DNA from 2 places in the Streptomyces sp. x-19 genome. Region 2 is predicted to be linked to the other one. Evidence: riboswitches for the same ligand, from Rfam matches in the RefSeq annotation. Region 2 holds a riboswitch; the other holds the start of a gene.
The links. A riboswitch is a leader RNA that binds a small molecule or an ion and turns the genes downstream of it on or off. The one in region 2 is predicted to bind cobalamin.
Positions count from the first base shown of each region.

Region 1: linked by a shared signal. The riboswitch ahead of metE (5-methyltetrahydropteroyltriglutamate--homocysteine S-methyltransferase) and the one ahead of ACLJT4_RS35835 (cobalamin biosynthesis protein) in region 2 are both predicted to bind cobalamin.

Region 1 covers NZ_JAJPWK010000005.1:314,858-319,263, reverse strand. The annotation lists gene ACLJT4_RS16150 (protein kinase domain-containing protein) at 1-165, shown strand, start outside; gene ACLJT4_RS16145 (serine/threonine-protein kinase) at 162-1,718, shown strand; gene ACLJT4_RS16140 (nucleoside deaminase) at 1,771-2,277, opposite strand; cobalamin riboswitch at 2,509-2,661, shown strand; gene metE (5-methyltetrahydropteroyltriglutamate--homocysteine S-methyltransferase) at 2,873-4,406, shown strand, end outside.
Region 2 covers NZ_JAJPWK010000027.1:38,317-42,722, forward strand. The annotation lists gene ACLJT4_RS35830 (cobyric acid synthase) at 1-1,243, opposite strand, end outside; gene ACLJT4_RS35835 (cobalamin biosynthesis protein) at 1,240-2,229, opposite strand; cobalamin riboswitch at 2,359-2,496, opposite strand; gene ACLJT4_RS35840 (hypothetical protein) at 2,706-2,942, opposite strand; gene ACLJT4_RS35845 (anion permease) at 2,973-4,271, opposite strand.

The DNA of each region.
Region 1 (4,406 bases), on a different contig from region 2:
ATGTGGCTCGACGAATCCAGCGAGAACGACTGCGTGCTGTACGCCCGGGACGTCAACCTGTACCTCTTCGTCGCCGTCAAGGGCGTCCACTACCCGAAGGGCGCGTGTGAGGGGCTCGCCAAGGACATGGCCCGCCAGGGCGTCGCGGCGGTGAAGGCCCTGTGAGCACCACGGCGCCCCTGCCGGCGCAGGCCGGCCCCTACGTCCTGCTCACCGAACTCGGCCGGGGCGGCATGGGCCGCGTCCTGCTCGGGGTCGCACCCGACGGACGGCCGGCCGCGGTGAAACTGGTGCACGCCCGGCACGCCGCCGACGACGGCTTCCGGACCCGCTTCCGGCGGGAGGTGGCGGCGTCGCGGAAGGTGTCCGGCGCGTACACCGCGGCCGTCCTCGACGCCGACGCGGACGCCGAACTCCCCTGGCTCGCCTCGGTCTTCGTGGCCGGGCCGTCGCTGGGCGCGGCCGTGGAGGGCACCGGACCGCTGCCGGAGGACGCCCTGCGCCGACTGGCGGTGGGCCTGACGACGGCACTGGACGAGATCCACCGGGCCGGGCTCGTCCACCGCGATCTCAAGCCGGAGAACGTCCTGCTCGCCGAGGACGGCGCCCGAGTGATCGACTTCGGCATCGCGCGGGCCGCGGAGTCCGCCGACGCCACCGAACTCACCGGCACCGGCTGGGTGGTCGGCTCGCCCCCCTTCATGTCGCCCGAGCAGGCGCAGAGCCGGGAACTGACCGGGGCCAGCGACGTGTTCTCGCTCGGCACGGTGCTCGTGCTGGCGGCGACCGGCCGCAGCCCGTTCGCCGGCCCGTCCGCCCTCCAGACGCTCTACAACGTCGTCCACACCGAACCCGACCTGAGCGGCCTGCCCCAGGCGCTGCACCCGATCGTCACCCGCTGCCTGGCCAAGGAGCCGGCCGACCGGCCCGCACCGCCCGAACTCCTCGCCCTCCTGGGCCCGGTGGCCCCGACGGACCGACCGTGGCCGCCCGCCGTGCACCGCATGGTCGACGTGCAACGGGCCCGGATCGCGGGCCTGCTCGACGGCGACCCCGAGCGCACGGCACTGCTGGGGGACACCGGCCCCGTCGCCCCGCGCACGGCCGTCCTCACCGCACACGCCGCGCCGGTCGCGCCGCCGCGGCGCCGGCGCACCGCGGCGTGGGCGGCGGCGGCCGGCGTACTGGCGGCGGCTCTCGGCACCGGCGGCTACCTGCTGCTGCACGGCGGCGGTGCCGGCGCCACCCCGGACAGGTACGTGACGATGCCGGTGTGCTCGGAGGCCGCGGTGAAGCTTCCGCTGCGCACCGAGCGGCGCAAGGACAAGGACGTCTACCAGGAACAGGGGGACAGCGCGAAGACCGAGTGCTCCTGGTTCGACCGGGACCAGCCGCAGGCGGACGGCTGGAACTACTCCCCCAGCGCCGACGTGTCGTGGGAGCTGAGCCGCACGCGCCCCGACGGGAGCGGCACCGAGCGGCAGCGGCAGGACTTCGCCGACGGCGCGAAGTCCGGGTCCCCCCAGACCGGGCTCGGCTTCGGCGACGAGGCGTACTGGACGACCGGCGCCGCCCAACCCGGCTGCCAGCTCAACGTCCGCGACGGCAACCTCGTGGTGCGGGCCTACCTGGTCCGCGCCAGGCACCCCGCCTGCGAGGCGGAGGCCCGGGACCTCGCGAGGGCGGCGCTGGCGGCCATGCCGCCGCGGGCGTCCTGAGCCGCCCCGGCGGGCCGGCCGTGGGGCCCCGCGGCCGGCGCACGCCGCGGGATCAGTCCCAGAAGCCGGCGTGGACCTCGCGCGCCTCGGGGAGGTCGACGGGGCCGACGACCGCCAAGGGACGCTGTCCCGCCGCGAAGACGTCGCGGCAGGGCAGGGCCATGGTGGGGTTCTTCTCGTCGGCGCCGGTCATGGCCAGGAGCCCGTCCTCGCCGAGCGCGTAGACGACGCGGCCGACGTTGCCCCAGTAGATCGCGCCCGCGCACATCGCGCAGGGTTCGGTGCTGGTGTAGAGGGTGCAGGCGCGCAGGAAGTCGGCGTCGTACCGTGCGGTGGCCAGGCGGACGAGGTTGGTCTCGGCGTGGCCGGTGGCGTCGCGTTCGGTGGTGACGGTGTTCTCGGCCTCCAGCAGGATCGCTCCGTCGGGACCGGTGAGCAGCGCGCCGAACGGGTGGTTGCCGGCCGCGCGGGCACGGCGGGCCACGGCGACGGCGGTGTGCAGCAGCGCGACGTCGGCAGGGCTGGCGGTCGGGTCGGTGCGGTGCGGGGCGGCGGTCATGCCGGGAACTCCTCGGGGTCTGCGGGATGCGTCGGGCGACGGGCCGCCCGGCCGCGGGCCGGTCGGGCACCGCGTCTGCCGCGCTTCCCACCCTGGGTCCGCGGCAAACCCGTACCCCGGTTGTCCCATCTCACCTTCCGCGTTCCGGACGGCTCGCGGTGGTTCGCGGGCCCGCACCGTAGGCTGGCGGGTGCAGCTGGTTCGCCCCGTCCGCCAGGCGGGAGGCGTCGCAAGAGGGAACCCGGTGGGAATCCGGGACTGCCCCGCAGCGGTGAGTGGGAACGACCGCCGTCATACGCACTGGGCCCGACGTACGGGGCCCGGGAAGCGACGGCCATTAGGAGTCTCGTCCGACACGAGGCGCGCCCGCGAGTCCGAAGACCTGCCAACTGCCCGCGCGCGAACCACTCGTGCGCGGACATCCCGGTGACCGCGTGGGCGGGCTGGGGGTGCCCCCGGACGAAGTCTGGGGGAGTAGACACCAGGCGGACCAGGGCTCCCCGTGCGGGCGTCGGGCACCGCCGGGTTCGCCACCCCTTCGCGCTCTCGTCCCGTCGCCGGGACCTCAGGGATTCATCTCGCGAAGGAGATCTCCGTGACCGTCAAGCCCGAAGCCGTGACCGCACGGGCCACCGTGTACGGCTACCCCCGGCAGGGACAGCGCCGGGAGCTGAAGCAGGCCATCGAGGGCTACTGGAAGGGCCGCGTCACCGCGGACGCCCTGCGGGCCACCGCCGCCGAGTTGCGCCGGGGCAACTGGCAGGACCTGGTGGCCGCCGGCGTGCACGAGGTGCCGACCGGCGACTTCTCGTACTACGACCACGTGCTGGACGCCAGCGTCATGGTCGGTGCGGTGCCCGAGCGGCACCGCGCGGCGGTGGCCGCCGATCCGCTCGACGGCTACTTCGCGATGGCCCGCGGCACGCAGGACGTGGCGCCGCTGGAGATGACCAAGTGGTTCGACACCAACTACCACTACCTGGTGCCCGAGTTGGGGCCGGACACCGCCTTCGTCGCCGACTCCCGCAAGCAGGTCGCCGAGCTCAAGGAGGCCCTCGCCCTGGGGCTGGCCGCCCGCCCGGTGCTGGTCGGGCCGGTCACCTATCTCCTGCTGTCCAAGCCCGCCCCCGGGGTCGCCGCGGACTTCGAGCCGCTGACGCTCCTGGACCGGCTGCTGCCGGTCTACGCGGAGGTCCTCGCGGACCTGCGGGCGGCGGGCGCGCAGTGGGTGCAGTTGGACGAGCCGGCGCTGGTCCAGGACCGCACGCCGGCCGAGTTGAACGCCGCGGCGCGCGCCTACCGTGACCTGGGCGCCCGCACCGACCGGCCCCAGCTCCTGCTCGCCTCCTACTTCGACCGGCTCGGCGACGCCCTGCCGGTGCTGGCCAAGGCCCCCGTCGAGGGCCTGGCACTGGACTTCACCGAGGCCGCCGCCGCCAACCTCGACGCCCTGGCCGCCGTCGGCGGCCTGCCGGGCAGGCGCCTGGTGGCCGGCGTGGTCAACGGCCGCAACATCTGGATCAACGACCTGGAGAAGTCGCTGGCCACCCTCGGCACGCTGCTCGGCCTCGCCGACCGGGTGGACGTCGCGGCGTCCTGCTCGTTGCTGCACGTGCCGCTGGACGCCGGCCTCGAACGGGACGTCGATCCGCAGATCGCGCGGTGGCTGGCCTTCGCCAAGCAGAAGACCACCGAGCTGGTGACCCTGGCTCGGGGCCTGTCACAGGGCACCGACACGATCGCCGCCGAACTCGCCGCCAACCGTGCCGACCTGGCCTCCCGCGCCCGTTCCGCCCTCACCCACGACCCGGTGGTGCGGGCCCGCGCCGGGGCCGTCACCGAGGCCGACGCCCGCCGGTCCCAGCCGTACGCGGAACGGGCCGCCGCCCAGCGCACCCACCTCGGGCTGCCGCTGCTGCCGACCACCACCATCGGCTCGTTCCCGCAGACCGGCGAACTGCGCGCCGCCCGCGCCGACCTGCGCGCCGGCCGCATCGACACCGCCGGCTACGAGGAGCGCATCGAGGCCGAGATCCAGGAGGTCATCGCCTTCCAGGAGAAGACCGGCCTCGACGTCCTGGTCCACGGCGAGCCCGAACGCAACGACATGGTCCAGTACTTCGCCGAGC
Region 2 (4,406 bases):
CTTCGGCCACCCCGTGGTGGATCTCGTACCCCTCCACCGGCTCGCCCAGCGCCCGACCGACGGGCCGGGCGAGGGTCTTCTCCACCGCGAAGCGGACCCGGACCGGCAGCAGTCCCAGCCCGTCGACCGCCCCTGCGCGCGACTCGACCTCGTCCTCGATGTGTTCGCCGAGCATCTGGTAGCCGCCGCAGATGCCCAGCACCGGGCGGCCCTCGGCGGCCCTGCGGGCCACCGCGTCGGCCAGCCCACGCTCGCGCAGCCAGGCCAGCGCGCGGACCGTGCCGCGGGTCCCGGGCAGCACCACCAGGTCCGCGTCGACGAGTTCCTCCGGCCGGTCCACGAACCGCACCACCACGCCGGGTTCGGCGGCCAGCGCGTCCACGTCGGTGAAGTTGGACATCAGCGGCACCGCGCACACCGCGACCCGCAGCACGTCCTCGCCGGCCGGCGGCGCCACCACCGACTCGCGGACCGTGCCGCGCAGCGACACCCTCAGTCCGTCCTCCTCGTCGATGCCGAGCCCGTGCGCGTACGGCAGGACGCCGTAGGTCTGCCGTCCGGTGATCCGGCGCAGCATCTCAAGGCCCGGCTCCAGGAGCGTCACGTCGCCGCGGAACTTGTTGACGAGGTAGCCGGCGACCAGCGACTGGTCCTGCGCGGAAAGCAGCGCGGTGGTCCCGAAGAACGAGGCGAAGACGCCGCCGCGGTCGATGTCGCCGACCACCACGACGGGGATCCGTGCCGCCCGGGCGAGGCCCATGTTGACGATGTCGGTCCGCCGCAGGTTGATCTCGGCCGGGCTGCCGGCGCCCTCGCAGACGACCGCGTCGTGGGTGCGCCGCAGCTCCGCCAGGCAGTCGGTCACGGTGCCGAGCAACTGCTCCTGCCGGCCGGCGTGGTAGCCCCGGGCGCTCAGCTCGCCCACCGGCTTCCCCAGCAGCACCACCTGGCTGCTGCGGTCGCTGCCCGGCTTGAGCAGCACCGGGTTCATCAGCGCGGTCGGCTCGACCCGGGCCGCGGCCGCCTGCATCGCCTGCGCCCGGCCGATCTCCGCGCCCTCGCGGGTCACGAACGAGTTCAGCGACATGTTCTGCGCCTTGAACGGCGCCACCGAGACACCCTGTCGCGCCAACCAGCGGCAGATGCCGGCGGTCACCACGCTCTTGCCGGCGTCGGACGTCGTCCCGGCCACCAACAGCCCGCCGCCCACGGCCCCGTCGGCCGTCTTCCTCCGCCCGTTCACCGGGTCACCCTCCCGCTCACGTCCGCCGTCACGCCCTTCCCGCCGCGTCGTACCGCGCCGACCGCCAGCCGGCCCGCCACCGTGACACCCAGCGCCAACAGGCCGACCCGCCGGGACAGTCGGGCCGCCCGCTCGATGTCGGGCACCGCGGGGGGCCGGCCACCACCGTTGAGCACCGGCCGGTGCTCCACCCGTCCGCCGTACGCGAGGGTGCCGCCCAGCCGGACGCCCAACGCGCCGGCGAACGACGCCTCCACGGGGCCGGCGTTGGGGCTCGGGTGCGCGCCGCCGTCGGCCCGCCAGGCCCGCAGCGCACCGCGCCGGTCGGGGCCCGCCACCACGGTCAGCGCGGCCGTCAGCCGGGAGCCGGGCCAGCCGGCGACGTCGTCGAGGCGGGCCGCCGCCCAGCCGAACCGCCGGTAGCGCGGCGACTTGTGCCCCACCATCGCGTCCAGGGTGTTCACCGCCCGGAACGCCACCAGCCCGGGCACGCCCGCGACCGCACCCCACACCAGGGCGCCGACCACCGCGTCGGAGGTGTTCTCGGCGACCGACTCCACCACCGCGCGGGCCATCTGCGGCCCGTCCAGCGCCTGCGGATCGCGCCCGCACAGGTGCGGCAACCGCTCCCGTGCCACGTCGAGGTCCCCGACGGCCAGCGCGCCGCCCACGGCACGCGCCTCCCGGCCGAGCGAGGTACCGCCCAGCACCGCCCACGCGGCCGCCGCGGTCAGCGCGGTCCGGGCGCCCGGACGCTCCCGCAGGGCGCGCTGGAGCAGCGCGGCGCCGACGGCCGCGCCGCCCGCGCACAACAGGGTGTGGGCCGCTCCGTGGCCGCGGTGGTCGCGCCACAGCCGGCGTTCGAGGGCGCCGGCCGCCCGGCCGAAGGCGGCCACCGGATGACCGCGCCGCGGGTCCGCGACGATCAGGTCACCGAGGAAGCCGAGGGCCGCGCCGCACGCGTACCCCGCGTGTTCGCCGCGCATCGGATCAGGCCGCCGTCCGGCCTCGAAGGGGCCCTGGGACAGCGGGCAGTGGAGCTCTCGACGGGCAGCCGGGCATGGCGGTATGTCCTCACTCAGGGTCCGCGCCCTGGCTCGACGTGACGGCGACCAGAGTCTCCTGGCTCCCGGATCGGCGCCGCCCCCGGCCTTCCCGCCCGTACGGCGTGCGTACGGGCCGTGGCCCTCGTCGGAGGAGCGCTCCCCGGTGACAGTGGCGGGACCGCGCCGGATTCGCACCGGACTTCCTCTGCTGTCGCCGATTGGCCCCGGAAGTCCACCACGCCCGCCCAGGTCCGTCAACTCACCCTTGACCTGCGACGCAGCGCCGACGGCCGCCCTGTGGCCAAGGCCACGCGCGGGGCCGGCGGGGTGCCGCACGCGGACGGGGCGCCCGGGGCCGCGGCTGTTGCCGCGTCCACCGGACGCCCCGTCCGTTGCCGGCAGTGCCGGCGCCGCCGTCAGGCGGCGACGATCAGGTAGATCCCGTAGGCCACCGCGGCCGCGCAGAGCCCGTAGGCGGCCAGTGCCCCGGCGCGCGCCCCCGTGCCGGGGGCGGTCGTGGCCGTCGCGTCGCCGTCCGCGGCGGGCTTGCGGGAGGTGCCCACGATCCCGACGGTGAACAGGCCCACGAGCCCCACCGTCACCACGAGGCTGACGCCGAAGACCTGGCCGAGAGCTGCCCAGTCGATGTGCATTGCGTAGTCCTTAGGTCGGGGTAAGCGGCGTCAGGACGAGGCCGTCGCCGGCTGGGCGGGGGCCTTCGCCGACTGGTGAGCAGGGGCGGGGCGGGGAGCGGCGTCCGTTGCGGCGTGCGCTTCCGTGGGTGCTGTGGGTGCTTCGGCGTGCGCCGGGACGGGGCCGGCCGGCGGCGGCGCGACCGTCTGCAGCGCCGCGGTGACGACGCCCGCCGGCTCCACCGCCAGTCCCTCGTTGACGTTGGTGTGGTCCACCGGCTTGCGCCGGGAGGCCGCCCAGATGCCGCCGCAGATCGCCAGGGCCAGGACGGCGACCGTGGCCACGCCCCAGGAGCCCTGGTCGGCGAGGTAGGCGGCGCCGGCGGAGACCAGTCCGGCGGCCGGCAGGGTCAGGCCCCAGGCCACGACCATCCGCCCGGCCGTGGACCAGCGCACCACGCCGCCCTTGCGGCCCAGCCCGGAGCCCATCACGGACCCGGAGCAGACCTGGGTGGTGGAGAGCGCGAAGCCGAGGTGGGAGGAGGCCAGGATGGTGGCCGCGGCGCCGGTCTGGGCGGCGAAGCCCTGCGGCGGCTGGATGTCGGTGATGCCCTTGCCCATGGTGCGGATGATCCGCCAGCCGCCCAGGTAGGTGCCGAGCGCGATGGCCAGGCCGGCGGAGACGATCACCCACATCGGCGGGTCGGCGTGCGGGGCGACGACCCCGCCGGTGATCAGCGCGAGGGTGATCACGCCCATCGTCTTCTGCGCGTCGTTGGTGCCGTGGGCCAGCGAGACCAGGGCGGCCGAGGCGATCTGCCCGGCGCGGTAGCCCTTGGCGGTGTCGGCCTCGTCGCGGCCGCGGGCCAGTCGGTAGGTGAGCCGGGTCGCGGCCATCGCGGCGAGCCCCGCCACGAACGGCGCGGCGACCGCGGGGATCAGGACCTTCATGACGACGGCCTCGCCGTGCACGCCGCCGGTGCCCACGGACACCAGCGTCGCGCCGATCAGTCCGCCGAAGAGGGCGTGGGACGAACTGGACGGCAGGCCCGCCAGCCACGTGAGGAGGTTCCAGACGATGGCGCCCACCAGACCCGCGAAGATCACTTCAGGTCTGATGCCGGCGCTCTCGTCGATGATGCCGCCGGAGATGGTCTTCGCCACCTCCACGGAGAGGAAAGCCCCGACGAGGTTGAGCCCCGCCGACATCGCCACCGCGGTCTTGGGTCGCAAGGCCCCGGTGGAGATGGTGGTGGCCATTGCGTTGGCCGTGTCGTGGAAGCCGTTCGTAAAGTCGAACACCAAGGCCGTGACGATCACGATCCCGATGAGAAGCGTGATGTGTTCCATTCACCCAGGCAATCCGTGTGGAAGGTCAGTGTCCTCGGGACCGTACGGACGATGGGTGAACGGAAAGTGAACTCGGCCGGGCGCCGCGGTGACACCCCCGCAGTGTTCACGCGGAGGCGCCCCTGCCGTCACTTC